4 regions of the Rhodopseudomonas parapalustris genome follow, and region 4 is predicted to be linked to each of the others. Evidence: riboswitches for the same ligand, from Rfam matches in the RefSeq annotation. Region 4 holds a riboswitch; each other region holds the start of a gene.
The links. A riboswitch is a leader RNA that binds a small molecule or an ion and turns the genes downstream of it on or off. The one in region 4 is predicted to bind cobalamin.
Positions count from the first base shown of each region.

Region 1: linked by a shared signal. The riboswitch ahead of M9H71_RS03995 (hypothetical protein) and the one ahead of M9H71_RS12190 (ribonucleoside-diphosphate reductase subunit alpha) in region 4 are both predicted to bind cobalamin.
Region 2: linked by a shared signal. The riboswitch ahead of cobT (nicotinate-nucleotide--dimethylbenzimidazole phosphoribosyltransferase) and the one ahead of M9H71_RS12190 (ribonucleoside-diphosphate reductase subunit alpha) in region 4 are both predicted to bind cobalamin.
Region 3: linked by a shared signal. The riboswitch ahead of M9H71_RS03225 (HoxN/HupN/NixA family nickel/cobalt transporter) and the one ahead of M9H71_RS12190 (ribonucleoside-diphosphate reductase subunit alpha) in region 4 are both predicted to bind cobalamin.

Region 1 covers NZ_JAMKBZ010000003.1:105,945-109,145, forward strand. Annotated here, with positions in the region: gene tcuA (FAD-dependent tricarballylate dehydrogenase TcuA) at 1-383, shown strand, start outside; gene tcuB (tricarballylate utilization 4Fe-4S protein TcuB) at 370-1,506, shown strand; cobalamin riboswitch at 1,594-1,797, shown strand; gene M9H71_RS03995 (hypothetical protein) at 1,908-2,471, shown strand; gene M9H71_RS04000 (precorrin-8X methylmutase) at 2,468-3,097, shown strand; gene M9H71_RS04005 (precorrin-2 C(20)-methyltransferase) at 3,094-3,201, shown strand, end outside.
Region 2 covers NZ_JAMKBZ010000003.1:102,493-105,693, forward strand. Annotated here, with positions in the region: gene M9H71_RS03970 (cobyric acid synthase) at 1-52, opposite strand, end outside; gene M9H71_RS03975 (adenosylcobinamide-GDP ribazoletransferase) at 139-909, opposite strand; gene cobT (nicotinate-nucleotide--dimethylbenzimidazole phosphoribosyltransferase) at 906-1,970, opposite strand; cobalamin riboswitch at 2,176-2,384, opposite strand; gene tcuA (FAD-dependent tricarballylate dehydrogenase TcuA) at 2,531-3,201, shown strand, end outside.
Region 3 covers NZ_JAMKBZ010000002.1:239,977-243,177, reverse strand. Annotated here, with positions in the region: gene M9H71_RS03235 (class I SAM-dependent methyltransferase) at 1-499, shown strand, start outside; gene M9H71_RS03230 (DMT family transporter) at 496-819, shown strand; cobalamin riboswitch at 936-1,148, shown strand; gene M9H71_RS03225 (HoxN/HupN/NixA family nickel/cobalt transporter) at 1,222-2,280, shown strand; gene M9H71_RS03220 (FecCD family ABC transporter permease) at 2,288-3,201, shown strand, end outside.
Region 4 covers NZ_JAMKBZ010000011.1:132,850-136,050, reverse strand. Annotated here, with positions in the region: gene nrdD (anaerobic ribonucleoside-triphosphate reductase) at 1-55, shown strand, start outside; gene nrdD (anaerobic ribonucleoside-triphosphate reductase) at 73-264, shown strand; gene M9H71_RS12195 (anaerobic ribonucleoside-triphosphate reductase activating protein) at 221-853, shown strand; cobalamin riboswitch at 924-1,128, shown strand; partial or broken gene M9H71_RS12190 (ribonucleoside-diphosphate reductase subunit alpha) at 1,241-3,201, shown strand, end outside.

The DNA.
Region 1 (3,201 bases), on a different contig from region 4:
CGCCGTCCGCGCTGGCACCGATCACTGCACCTAAACTCGGCGAATTGGCTGCTGCGCTGCAGATCGATCCCACGGCCTTTTCACGGAGCATCGATCACTTCAATGCCACGCCGGCCAACGCCGCGCGGACCATCGCGGAGCCACCATTCGCCGCCTATCCAATGCGGCCGGGGCTGACGTTCGTACACTACGGCATCAAGGTCGATGCGACGATGCGGGTGGTGCAGGCTGACGGAAGCCGACACGACGGCCTGTTCGCAGCCGGCATGATCATGGCTGCGAACGTGCTGCGCCGCGGCTATCTCGCCGGGCTCGGCATCACCCTGTCGGCGGCGTTCGGCCAGATCGCCGGCGACGAGGCGGCGCGCCATGTCCGCGGCTGATCCGATGTTAGAAGCCGAGCGCGTGCTGCGGATCTGCAGCGCCTGCATGTATTGCGACGGACTTTGCCCGGTGTTTCCGGCGATCGACGGCAAGCACGGCTTCAGCCTGAGCGAGGTCAGCTACCTGTCGAACCTGTGCCACAACTGCCAGGGCTGCTGGCACGATTGTCAGTACGCGCCGCCGCATCCGTTCGCCGTCAACCTGCCGGCGACATTCGCCGGCCTGCGGCAGCGCTCCTACGCTGACCATCTGTGGCCGCCGGTGCTCGGGCGCGCCTTTCGTGCATCATCGCTTGCGGTGCCAGGCACTGTCGCGCTCGCGCTGCTGATCACCTTCGCTCTCGTGCTCAGCGCCGGTTCGCCAGCGACCTTCCTCGCCGCCGATGCAAGCGAAGGCGCGTTCTATCGCGTGCTACCGTGGCCGGCGATGGCCGGGCTCGCGGCCGCCACCTTCGGATGGGCAGTCATCGCGGTCACGCTGGCGACCCTGCGATACTGGCGCACGATCGCGCCAAAGACGACGATCAGCGAAATCGTGCGCGCGCTGCCGATCGCGTTGTCCGACATCGTCACGCTGCGCCACCTCGGCGGCGGCGGCCCCGGCTGCCACGACCATGATGAGCGAACCTCACAGCGGCGACGGATCTTGCATCACCTCACCGCCGGCGGCTTCGTGCTCAGCGGCCTGTCGACGATCGTAGCCTCGGCTTATCATCACCTGCTGGGCGTGATGGCGCCCTACCCTGTCGCCAGCCTGCCGGTGATGCTCGGGCTCGGCGGCGGCGTGACGATGACCATCGGCGCTGTCGGGCTGCTGGGACTGGAAGCGTGGGCCGATCGCGCGCCGAGTGATCGCGGCGAGACCCGGCTGAACGTCGCGTTTCTGATTCTGCTGGCCCTGGTCGGTGCCAGCGGGCTCGCGGTGCTCGGCTTCCGCAGCACGCCGGCGATGGGGCTGCTGCTCGCTACCCATCTCGGACTGGTGTTCGGCCTGTTCGCCGCGCTGCCGTTCAGCAAGGCGCTGCACGCGCCGTTCCGGGCGGCTGCGCTGCTGCGGGCCGCGATCGACAGCCAGCGCAGCGCTTCGGGGCGCGCTCCTGATGCAGCCAGCGACTCGCCTTGATCCCGATCAAGCTGGCGCGAAATTGATGATGTTTTGCTGGCAACCGCCCGACCATCAAGGTCGATTGACAGTTCGCCGTTTCCGTCCCAAACATCGCGCGCCGACGGTGTCCTGTCCTCGGACAGGACGAAGAGGGAATATCGGAAGGTCGCTGCCCGCAGCGATCGAGCCGAAGCTGCCCCCGCAACTGTAAACGGTGAGCCGACGCAACACGCCACTGGATAACCTCCGGGAAGGCTGCATCGGCGACGACCCGTGAGCCAGGAGACCTGCCGTCGCCTGCTATGTTGACGTCGTTTCGGGCGGGGTGCCCCGGGATGTCTTTCGGCGGTCCGGAGTGCAGGTCCGTTCGCCGGTTTTGAGCCATCGCTCGCGATGGCCAACCGACGAGATTCGGCGCGATGCCGCCCACTGCGCTCCATCCCGGTGTCTTTACCGGTTCTCAGCCGTCGCTTACGCTGGACGCCGCCGAGATCGCGGTGCTGTCGCCCGGCGCCCAAACGCTGGCGGCCTTCGCCCAGGCATGGCCCGGCAACGTCAACCGATTGCACACCAGCGATCTCGCAAGCTTTGCTGCGCAGGCATGTGATCGCTCCCTCGACGCGTCGCCGCTACGCGCGATTCTGATCGCGCTGCCGGATCAGGCGCATCCTTGCCGTGAAGCCGTCGAAGCAATCGCCGCATTCGCCGGCAGCCGACGCATTGCCTTCGCGGTCCTCTCTGCCCGCGAGCAGCCCAACGTTCCGAGCGAACTGATTACCAACCTGCCCCCCACGACGCTCCGTCGCCTGAACAGGCTGTACATTCAGCGCGCTGGCGATGCCGCACGCGCCATCCTGATGCAGCTCGCGCTCGCCGCGGGCCTCAGCATCTCTGCCATGGACGCGCCGAGCGAGAGCGCGACCGCCGAAGCCAACCAGCATCCCTCCATTCTCCCCGAGCTGATCGAGGACGCCGCCCGATGACCTACGCCTACGAACGAGACGGCGACGCGATCTATCGTCAGTCGTTTTCGATCATCCGCTCCGAAGCTGCGCTCGATCGATTCACCGCCGTCGAGGAGAAGATCGCGGTGCGTATCATCCACGCCAGCGGCATGGTCGAAGTCGCCGGCGACATCGCGTTCACGCCCGGCTTTGTATCGGCCGGCCGCGCCGCGCTGCAGGCCGGCGCACCGATTTTGTGCGACGCGCAGATGGTCGCCAACGGCGTCACCCGCAAGCGGCTGCCGGCCGACAACGAAGTGATCTGCACGCTGAACCATCCCGATGTCCCGGCCCTCGCCGCAAAGCTCGGCACCACCCGGTCGGCCGCCGCGGTCGATCTGTGGCGCGACCGGATGCAGGGCGCGGTGGTCGCGATCGGCAACGCGCCGACCGCGCTGTTCCGACTGCTCGAAATCCTTGCCGAGCCCGGCGCACCGCGCCCCGCGGCGATTATCGGCATCCCGGTCGGTTTCGTCGGCGCGGCCGAGTCCAAGGAGGCGCTGTTGGCGGACTCGCCCTCGCCTTGCGTGATCGTGCGCGGCCGTCGCGGCGGCAGCGCGATGACCGCAGCCGCAATCAACGCGCTGGCGAGTGAACGTGAATGAGCGCACCGACCGTCTACGGTGTCGGAGTCGGCCCCGGCGCGCCGGACCTGATGAGCGTCCGCGCCGCGCGACTAATCGGTGCAGCCAAGGTGGTGGCGTATTTC
Region 2 (3,201 bases), on a different contig from region 4:
GCGGCGTAAATTGGATTCGGGAGATGAGCTCCTCGACATGGGCGTCGGTCATGAAACTACTCGATGGCATGCAGTTGAGAGGAAACACCGCAGGCGCCGGCGCCTGCGGTTGACGGTGATCGGCAGCAGCGGCATCACTCAGCCAGGACCGGCCATCGCGACGACGCCGAGCAACAGGCCGATCTGGATCATCTGTTCAGTGGCGCCAAGCACGTCGCCGCGATAGCCGCCGATCAGCCGGAGCGCGATCCACGGCGCCGCAAGGGCGAACACACCCGCGACCAGCAGCCCGACGATGGCCGCCAGCGGATTGAGCATGATCAGCCACAGCGCGCCCAGCACGCTGAACGCAGCCAGCCCGAACCAGCCTGCAGTGCTGATCGTGCGCGTCGGATAGCTCAGCTTGCCGGTGGCGGCGTCGCCGGCATAAGGCAGCGCGGACATCGCCGCGACGATGCCGGTCCGCCCCAGACTATAGCCGGCCACCAGAGTGGCGACGCCGAGCCACGGTGGGAGGCTCGCAAGCGCTGCAACGCGGATCGCGAAACTGAGGACCAGCGCCACCGCGCCATACAGGCCGAGGCGGCTGTCCTTGATCAGCGCCAGGCGCCGCTCGCGGGTGCGGCCGCCGAACAACCCATCGGCGGTGTCGGCGATGCCGTCTTCGTGCAGCGCGCCGGAGAGCGCGGCGCCAGCAGCCACCGCCATCATCGCCGGCACCATGCCCGACCAGATCAGCGAGCCCGCGAGCAGCACGCCACCACAGACCAGACCGATCCCAGCGCCGACCAGCGGAAAGTACTTCGATGCGCTCAGCAGCCAGTCGTCGTCGAACTGCGCGGTGCGCGGCGTCGGCACCAACGTCATGAACTGCACGGCATTGAGCAGGGATTGGATCTGCCGGCTCACGAGCGCGATCCGAGCCGGCCCGCCAGCACGTCCGAGAGCGCGGCGAGGTCGTTGAGAATGCCGGCGGCAGCGCGCAACAACGGCACGGTCATCAATGCGCCAGTGCCCTCGCCCAGCCGCAAGCCGAGATCGAGATACGGCACCGCCTGCATCGCTTCGAGCAGCACACGGTGGCCACGCTCGGCCGAGCGATGCGAGAATACGCAGTAACCGCGCGCCGCGGGCTGCAGCCGCACCGCGAGCAGCGCCGCAGCGCTGGCAATGAAGCCGTCGATCACCACCGGCCGCCGCGAGGCCGCGGCGCCGAGCACTGCGCCGGCCATCATCGCAATGTCGAAGCCGCCGAATTCGGCGAGCACGTCGAGCGGCGCCGTCGGCTGCGCCCGCGCCGCCGCCTGTTCGACGATGGCGCGCTTGTGCGCGACCCCGGCATCGTCCATCCCGGCGCCGCGGCCGACGCAATCGAAGATCGGCGCCGCCGTCAGCGCGTGGGTGATCAGTGCGGCCGAAGTGGTGTTCCCGATTCCCATCTCGCCAATCGCGACGATGTCGAGCCCGCCGGCGATATCCTCGCGCACCAGATCGGCCGCCGCGGTGATGGCACGCGCGGCCTCCTGGTGAGTCATTGCCGGTTCGTGGCGGGCGTTGCGGGTGCCGCGGCGGATCTTGCGATCAATCAGCTTGGGGTGCGGCGGCATGTCGGCATCGATGCCGCCGTCGACGATCCGCACCTCGGTCGTCACCGCATTCGCCAAAACGTTGACGCCGGCGCGACCCGCTAGATACGCCTCGACCATCGCACGCGTGACGCTCGCCGGATACGGCGACACCCGATCGGCGGCGAGGCCGTGATCGCCTGCGAAGATGAACACCGCCGCCCGCTCAGCGCGCGGCGGCGCGGGATGCCAGATCAGCCCGAGCTGCACAGCGATATCTTCGAGCCGGCCCAGCGAGCCCGGCGGCTTCGCCTTGCCGTCGAGCCGGGATCGCAGCTCAAGCTCAGGAGCAGGATCGATCGGCGGAACGGAAACGATACGGGGATCAAGCAAGGGCGCGTGCATTCGGAAGCTCGGCAATAGCAATGCGCTGCCGCCGCTTCTGCGGGGCAGTGAGAACGATCGAACAAAATAGCGGCGACGACAGCGAAGCTGATCGCGCGGATTCGTTCGGGCGACGGCAGGATGTCTCCGCGAGAAGCGGAGGCGCGCGTCAGGTCGGCGGTCGGTGCAGCATGTCTGTGTCCTTCTTCGACCCACCGTCGAATGGCATGGTTTTCGGACTTCGGCCGGTCTCCTGGCTCGCGGACATTGTCCCGGTCGCCTTCCCGAGCGGCTGTTGCGCCGTGCTCAGTGGCGGTGTGACCGGAAGCGGTCCGCTTACAGTTGCGGGGGCAGCCGCGGACTTGGCGATTGCTCGCCGCACCGCATTCCCGTTTCACCCTTCGAACGAAGGGCACCGAAGCGAGCGGCACCACAGCACGCCGATGCCTCGGGCGCAAGATTGACAACGCCCCGGAGCCGCCCTCTAAGACGAAGGTCCACCAGGCCGCGCTTTTCTTGGCCGCTATCGAGCGGCTTAGGCGCATCATCTCGACCGGATTGACCGCATCTTGCTGTGGGACGTGACAGTGATAGGCGGCGGAATCGCCGGTCTTTGCGCGGCGATCGCCGCGCGCCGCGGCGACGCCGCGGTCCGCTTGCTCGAAGCGGCACCGCGCCCCCTTCGCGGCGGCAATGCGCGCCACGGTCGCAATTTCCGGCTGACACACGAGACGCCACTCGACTACGTCCCCGATCGCTACACGGCGGAAGAATTGCGCGCCGAGCTGCGCAGCGTGACGGGCGACGACACCGACCGGGCGCTGACGGAGCTACTGATTGAACGCGCGCACAGTATCGCCGGCTGGCTGATCGACCACGGCGTGCACCTGCAGCCACCAAGCACCGGAGTGATGCCGTATTCCCGACGCACCGCATTTCCGCTCGGTGGCGGCAAGGCGATGATCAATGCGTTGTACGCCACCGCCAACCGGATGGGCGTCGCGATCAGCTACGACAGCGAGGCACGGTCGCTGCGGCGTGCCGAAGACGAAGGCTGGACGATCAACGTTCGATCCGCTGGGGCGGACGCCGCCATCCGCACGCGCAGCGTCGTGGCCTGTGCCGGTGGCCCCGGGGCCGACCCCGCCTGGTTGCACGAAAATTTCGGCAGCGCCGCCGAAGGATGGATGGTCCGCGGTACGCCTTATTCGGACGGTCGCCTGCTCGATCTGCTGATCGGGGCCGGCGGCTG
Region 3 (3,201 bases), on a different contig from region 4:
CCTGATTCAGGCGGCGGCGCAATACCGCGACGCGAAGTTCTATGGTCTCGACGTCTCGACCGAGATGCTGACCTCTGCGATCAGTTCGATCGAAGGTGCCGGACTGATGTCGCGGGTCAAGGTCGCGCACGGCGACGCCACGGCGTTTACCGCGCAGGCGGTGTTCGGCCAGGCGGTCAGCTTCGACCACGTCATGATTTCCTACAGCCTGTCGATGATCCCGGACTGGACCGCGGTGATCGATCGCGCCGTCGCCAATCTGAAGCCGGGCGGCAAGCTGCACATCGTCGATTTCGGCGACCAGCGCGGCCTGCCTTCAGTGGCCCGCAACCTGTTGCGACGCTGGCTGACGCTGTTCGACGTCACCCCGCGCGACAGTCTGGAAGCCGTGCTGATGCAGGTCGCGGCCCGCACTGGGGCCGGCCTGCGGTTCGACCGGCCGTATCGCGGCTATGCGCAAGCCGCCGTGCTGACGCTGCCGCCGCGCAGGAAGCCATGACCGGCTGGCTCGCGCTGTTTGCCGCGGGCCTGATGGAGATCGTCTGGGCGCTGGGACTGAAGCATTCCGAGGGCTTCACCCGGTTCTGGCCGGCGGTCGTGACCCTGGCCGCCATCCTGGCCAGCTTCGGCCTGATGAGTATCGCGCTGAAATCGCTGCCGTTCGGCACCGCCTATGCGGTGTGGACCGGAATTGGCGCCGCTGGCAGCATCGTGGTCGGCATGACGCTGTACGGTGAGCCGGCGAGCGGCGTCCGTGTGCTGTGCCTGTCGATGATTGTGGCCGGCATGATCGGGCTGAAGCTCAGCACACCGGCGTGAAACGCTCTTATTTCTTGCTGTGACGCATTTCCTTCACGCGAACCGGCTCCCCCTTCGCTCGACAACGCACTTGCCGCCCGACCAAGGCGGCGATTGACAAAGCAGTCCCGCTTCCATTTGATCGCGCCCGTTCAGGTGTGCCGGGAATCGTCCGGCACAGGGAAGCCGGTGCGGGCCGCACGCTTTGACAGCCAAGCCCAAATCCGGCGCTGCGCCCGCAACTGTGAGCGGCGAGCGATCCTTCAATCGGCCACTGGGCGACAGCCCGGGAAGGCGAAGGATTGCGACGACCCGTGAGCCAGGAGACCGGCCTGAGTGCGTCATCTTCCACCGTGCGGCGCGCGCGGCTGGAGCGGTCCGCCGCACAGGTGACAGGATGCTGCTCACCGGCCGGAGACCGCCATGACCGAACTCATTCCGCCCACCTCTTCCGATGGATTCCGCGTCCGCCTGATCGCCGTGCTCGGCGGGCTGGTGCTCGCCAACCTCGCCGCCTGGGCCTGGGCGCTCACCGCGTTCGCCGGCGAGCCGGTGCTGATCGGCACAGCGGTACTAGCTTACAGCCTAGGCCTGCGCCACGCGCTCGACGCCGACCACATTGCGGCGATCGACAACGTCACCCGAAAGCTGATGCAGGAAGGCAAGCGGCCGGTCACGGTCGGGCTGTTCTTCGCGCTCGGCCATTCCACCGTGGTGCTGGTGGCGTCGCTGGCGATCGCGATCGCGGCCAATTCGCTGACCGAGCGGTTCTCGGGCTATCGCGAGATCGGCGGGGTGATCGGCACCTCGGCGTCGGCACTGTTCCTGTTCGCGATCGCCATCGCCAACCTGTCGGTGCTGAGCGGCGTGTATCGCGCATTCAAGAAGGCCAAGGCCGGCGAGGTCGTGCACGACGACGACATCAACGAGCTGCTGCAGCAGCGCGGCTGGCTGGCGCGGCTGTTCCGGCCGCTGTTCCGCTTCGTCTCCAAGAGCTGGCAGTTGTTTCCGATCGGGCTGTTGTTCGCGCTCGGCTTCGAGACCGCCAGCGAGATCAGCCTGTTCGGGCTGGCCGCGAACGCCTCCGGCAACATTTCGCACTGGTCGATCCTGGTGTTCCCGGCGCTGTTCGCCGCCGGCATGACCCTGGTGGACACCCTGGACGGCGTGCTGATGCTCGGCGCCTATGGCTGGGCGTATCGCAACCCGGTCCGCAAGCTGTACTACAACATGACCATCACGACGGTGTCGGTGCTGGTGGCGCTGCTGATCGGCGGCATCGAGACGCTCGGGCTGCTCGCCGGACGGTTCCATCTCGAAGGCGCGTTCTGGGAATGGATCGCCGAGCTCAACGAGAATTTCGGCGCGCTCGGCTACGGCATCGTGGCGCTGTTCGTGGCGAGCTGGATCGTCTCCACCATCATCTATCGCCTCAACGGCTATCACCGGCTCGACCAGGTCGCCCCGGCCGTGCAGAAATGAGCGCGGTATGACCCGACGTTCCGGACCGAATTCGCGCGCGGCGGCCGTCACCGCCGCGCTCGCGGTGCTCGTGGCCCTTTTGGCGATCGGATCGCTCGCAGTCGGGCCGGTCAAGCTGTCGCCGCTCGCCGTGGTGCAGGCGCTGATCGGATTCGGCGGCGAGGTGCAGCAGATCATCGTGCAGCAGATCCGGCTGCCGCGCACCATCCTGGCCCTCGCCATCGGCGGCATTCTCGGTCTGTCCGGCGCGGCGCTACAGGGCCTGCTGCGCAATCCTTTGGCGTCGCCGTCGCTGTTCGGCGCGCCGCAATCGGCGGCGTTCGGCGCCGTGCTGATCATCTCGCTCGGGCTCGCCGACGTGCGCTCGTTCGCGCTGCCGGCGGCGGCGATCACGATGGCGTTCGTCTCGGTGTTCGTGCTGCTTGCAGTCGCCGGCCGCAACGCCAGCCTGCTGCTCTTGATCCTGGCAGGTCTGGCGATCTCCGCCCTCGCCGGCGCCGCCACCGCGCTGGTGATGAACCTGTCGGCGAATCCGTTCGCCAGCCTCGAGATCGCGTTCTGGCTGCTGGGCTCGCTGGAAGACCGCAGCTTCCGCCATGTCGTGCTGGCGCTGCCGTTCATCGTCGCCGGCGCCCTGCTGCTCCTCAGTCAGCGTGCCGCGTTCCGCGCCCTCAGCCTCGGCGAGGAGACCGCACAGAGCCTCGGCGTCGACGTCGCCCGACTGCGGCTGATCGTGATCGCCGGCACCGCGCTCGGCGTCGGCGGTGCCGTCTCGGTGTCGGGAACGATCGGCTTCATCGGCCTGGTCGCGCCGCATCTGGTACGCCCCCTGATAGGCCACGATCCGGCCCGCGTGCTGGTGCCGAGCGCGCTCGCCGGCGCGGCGTTGCTGCTCGCCGCCGACATCGCGGTGCGACTGAT
Region 4 (3,201 bases):
CCCGAAATGCGACGCCGAACGCCTCGCGGCCAAGCGGCTCGCCGCCACCCACTGAACAGAAGGAGACGATTGATGAACGCCCACGTGACCATCCCCACTGACGCGATGGACACCATCGAACTGACCGATGCCGAGCGCCAACCCTGCGAGATCTGGACCCGGGTGATGGGCTATCACCGTCCCGTCGCCTCGTTCAACCGCGGCAAGATCGGCGAATTCAATGACCGCAAGTACTTCACCGAAGCCCGCGCCAAGCACGGTTGAGCTGCGGATCGGCGGTCTCGTCCGGCTGTCGACCTGCGACTGGCCGGGCGAGCTGGTCGCGACCGTGTTCTGCCAAGGCTGTCCCTGGCAGTGCGGCTACTGCCACAACCCGCATCTGCTGCCGGCCCGCGGGCCGGATCAGCTGGCGTGGCAGGACGTGTTCGCATTCCTGGAGACAAGGCGCGGGCTGCTCGACGGAGTGGTGTTCTCCGGCGGCGAGCCGACGCTGCAGTCGGATCTTCCGCTGGCGATCGCGGCAGTGCGTTCGCTCGGCTTTCGCATCGGACTGCACACTGCGGGGCCTTATCCTGAACGCCTCGCACGCGTCCTGCCGCTGCTCGACTGGATCGGCTTCGACGTCAAAGCGCCGTTCGCCGAGTACGATCGGATCACCGGCGTCGCCGGCAGCGGCGACGGCGCGCGCGCCAGCCTTGCGCTTGTGCTCGGCAGCGGGGTGAGTTGCGATCTGCGCACGACCGTTCACCCGGATCTGCTTGACGCGTGCGCGCTGGAACGGCTGTCTGCCGATCTCGGCTCACTGGGCGCCGGACGCACGCGGGTACAGCCGTTCCGCTCCGTCGCCCCCTGACTCAGGTACCGTCCACAGCGAACATCCGCCCAAAGTCGACACAACGGATTGACCAAAGGTCTACCTAACTACAATATATAGATGTCACGGTCTTTCGAGTCGCGTCAGCGACCCGAGAGCTAAGAGGGAAGCCGGTGCAACGCCGGCGCTGCCCCCGCAACTGTAAGCGGCGAGCCGACGTCCGATATTCGTCACTGGGCCCTCAACGGCCCGGGAAGACTGGACCGACGCTACGACCCGCGAGCCAGGAGACCTGCCGCGACAGTCGCAATCGTCCCTGGGCGGGGTGTCCCGGTGGGTCGCATGGCAGCCGTCGCAGTCCTCACGGACGCCCTCCTGCTCGCGTCTCCGCCATGTCCCTGCCCCAACATCCACGGGGTCTTGGGAATGTCTGTCGGAACCGAAGCTGCCCACGCCGCGCGCCGCGCGCCATTGTCACCCCTCGCCTCTGCCGACGCCGCAGCCGGCGCCGCGCACGAGACGAGCTATCAGGTGATCCGGCGGAGCGGCGAGGTGTCGCCGTTCGACGCATCGAAAATCGCCGTTGCGCTGACGAAAGCGTTCCTCGCCGTCGAAGGCAGCAACGCCGCCGCGTCCCGGCGCGTTCACGACACCGTTGCTGAGCTGACCGACCAGATCGTTGCCAATCTCACCCGCCGGGTCGGACCTGGACGCACCTTCCATATCGAAGATATCCAGGATCAGGCCGAACTGGCCCTGATGCGCAGCGAGCACCACAAGGTCGCGCGCGCCTACGTGATCTATCGCGAAGAGCGCACCCGCGAACGTGCCAAGGCGGCGGCCGCGCAGGCTAAACCCGTCGCGCCCGCGCTGCGCACCAAATCCGCCGAGGGAACGTTACTTCCAATCGACATGCAGCGCCTCGCCGCGATCATCGCGGAAGCGTGCGCGGGGCTCGACGGGGTATCGGTCGACGCCGTGCTCGCCGAAACGCAGCGCAATCTCTACGACGGGATCAGCGACGACGAACTGGCGCTGGCGCCGATTCTTGCCGCACGAATCTTCGTCGAGACCGAGCCCGACTACGCCGAGGTCAGCGCACGGCTGCTACTCGACAAGCTCCGCCGCGAAGCCCTGAGCTTCGTCGAGGGCCGGCCGCATCAGGCGACACAGGCGCAGATGGCGGAACGCTATGCCGATTACTTCAGCGCCTATGTCAAAGTCGGCATCGCGCACGAGCTGATCGATCCTGAGATCGGCCGCTTCGACCTGGCAAGACTCGCCGCCGCAATCAAACCCGAGCGCGACCTGCAATTCGACTATCTCGGCCTGCAGACCCTGTACGACCGTTACTTCCTGCATGTCCATGGCACGCGCTTTGAACTGCCTCAGGCGTTCTTCATGCGGGTGGCCTGCGGCATCGCACTGCGCGAAGTCGATCGCGAGGCCAAGGCAATCGAATTCTACAACCTGCTGTCGTCGTTCGACTTCATGGCGTCGACGCCGACCTTGTTCAATGCCGGCACGCTGCGACCGCAATTGTCGTCGTGCTTCCTCACCACGGTGCCCGACGATCTCGACGGCATTTTCAAATCGATCAAGGACAACGCGCTGCTGTCGAAATACGCCGGCGGCCTCGGCAACGACTGGACCCAAGTCCGTGGTCTCGGTGCCCATATCAGGGGCACCAACGGCGAAAGCCAAGGCGTGGTGCCGTTCCTGAAGGTCGCTAACGATACCGCGATCGCGGTCAATCAAGGGGGCAAGCGCAGGGGCGCGGTCTGCGCCTATCTCGAGACCTGGCATATCGACATCGAGGAATTCCTCGATCTACGCAAGAACACAGGCGACGATCGCCGCCGCACCCACGACATGAACACCGCCAATTGGGTGCCGGACCTGTTCATGCACCGCGTCGAGCAGGACGGACCTTGGACGCTGTTCTCGCCGGATGAGACGCCGGATCTGCACGATCTGACCGGCCGCGCCTTCGCCGAGCGCTACGCCTTTTACGAAGCCAAGGCCGCACGCGGAGAACTGCGCGTTACCAAGCAGGTTCGCGCGGTCGATCTGTGGCGGCGGATGCTGACGATGCTGTTCGAGACCGGGCATCCGTGGATCACCTTCAAGGATCCCTGCAACCTGCGCTCGCCGCAGCAGCATTGCGGCGTGGTGCATTCGTCGAATCTCTGCACCGAGATCACGCTGAACACCTCCGAGCGCGAGGTCGCGGTGTGCAACCTCGGCTCGATCAACCTCGTCAATCATGTGGCGCAAGGCCGGCTCGATCACGATCGGCTGGCCCGCACGGTGACGACCGCGATGCGGATGCTCGACAACGTCATCGACGTCAATTTCTACACCATCCCCGAGGCACGGGCGTCCAA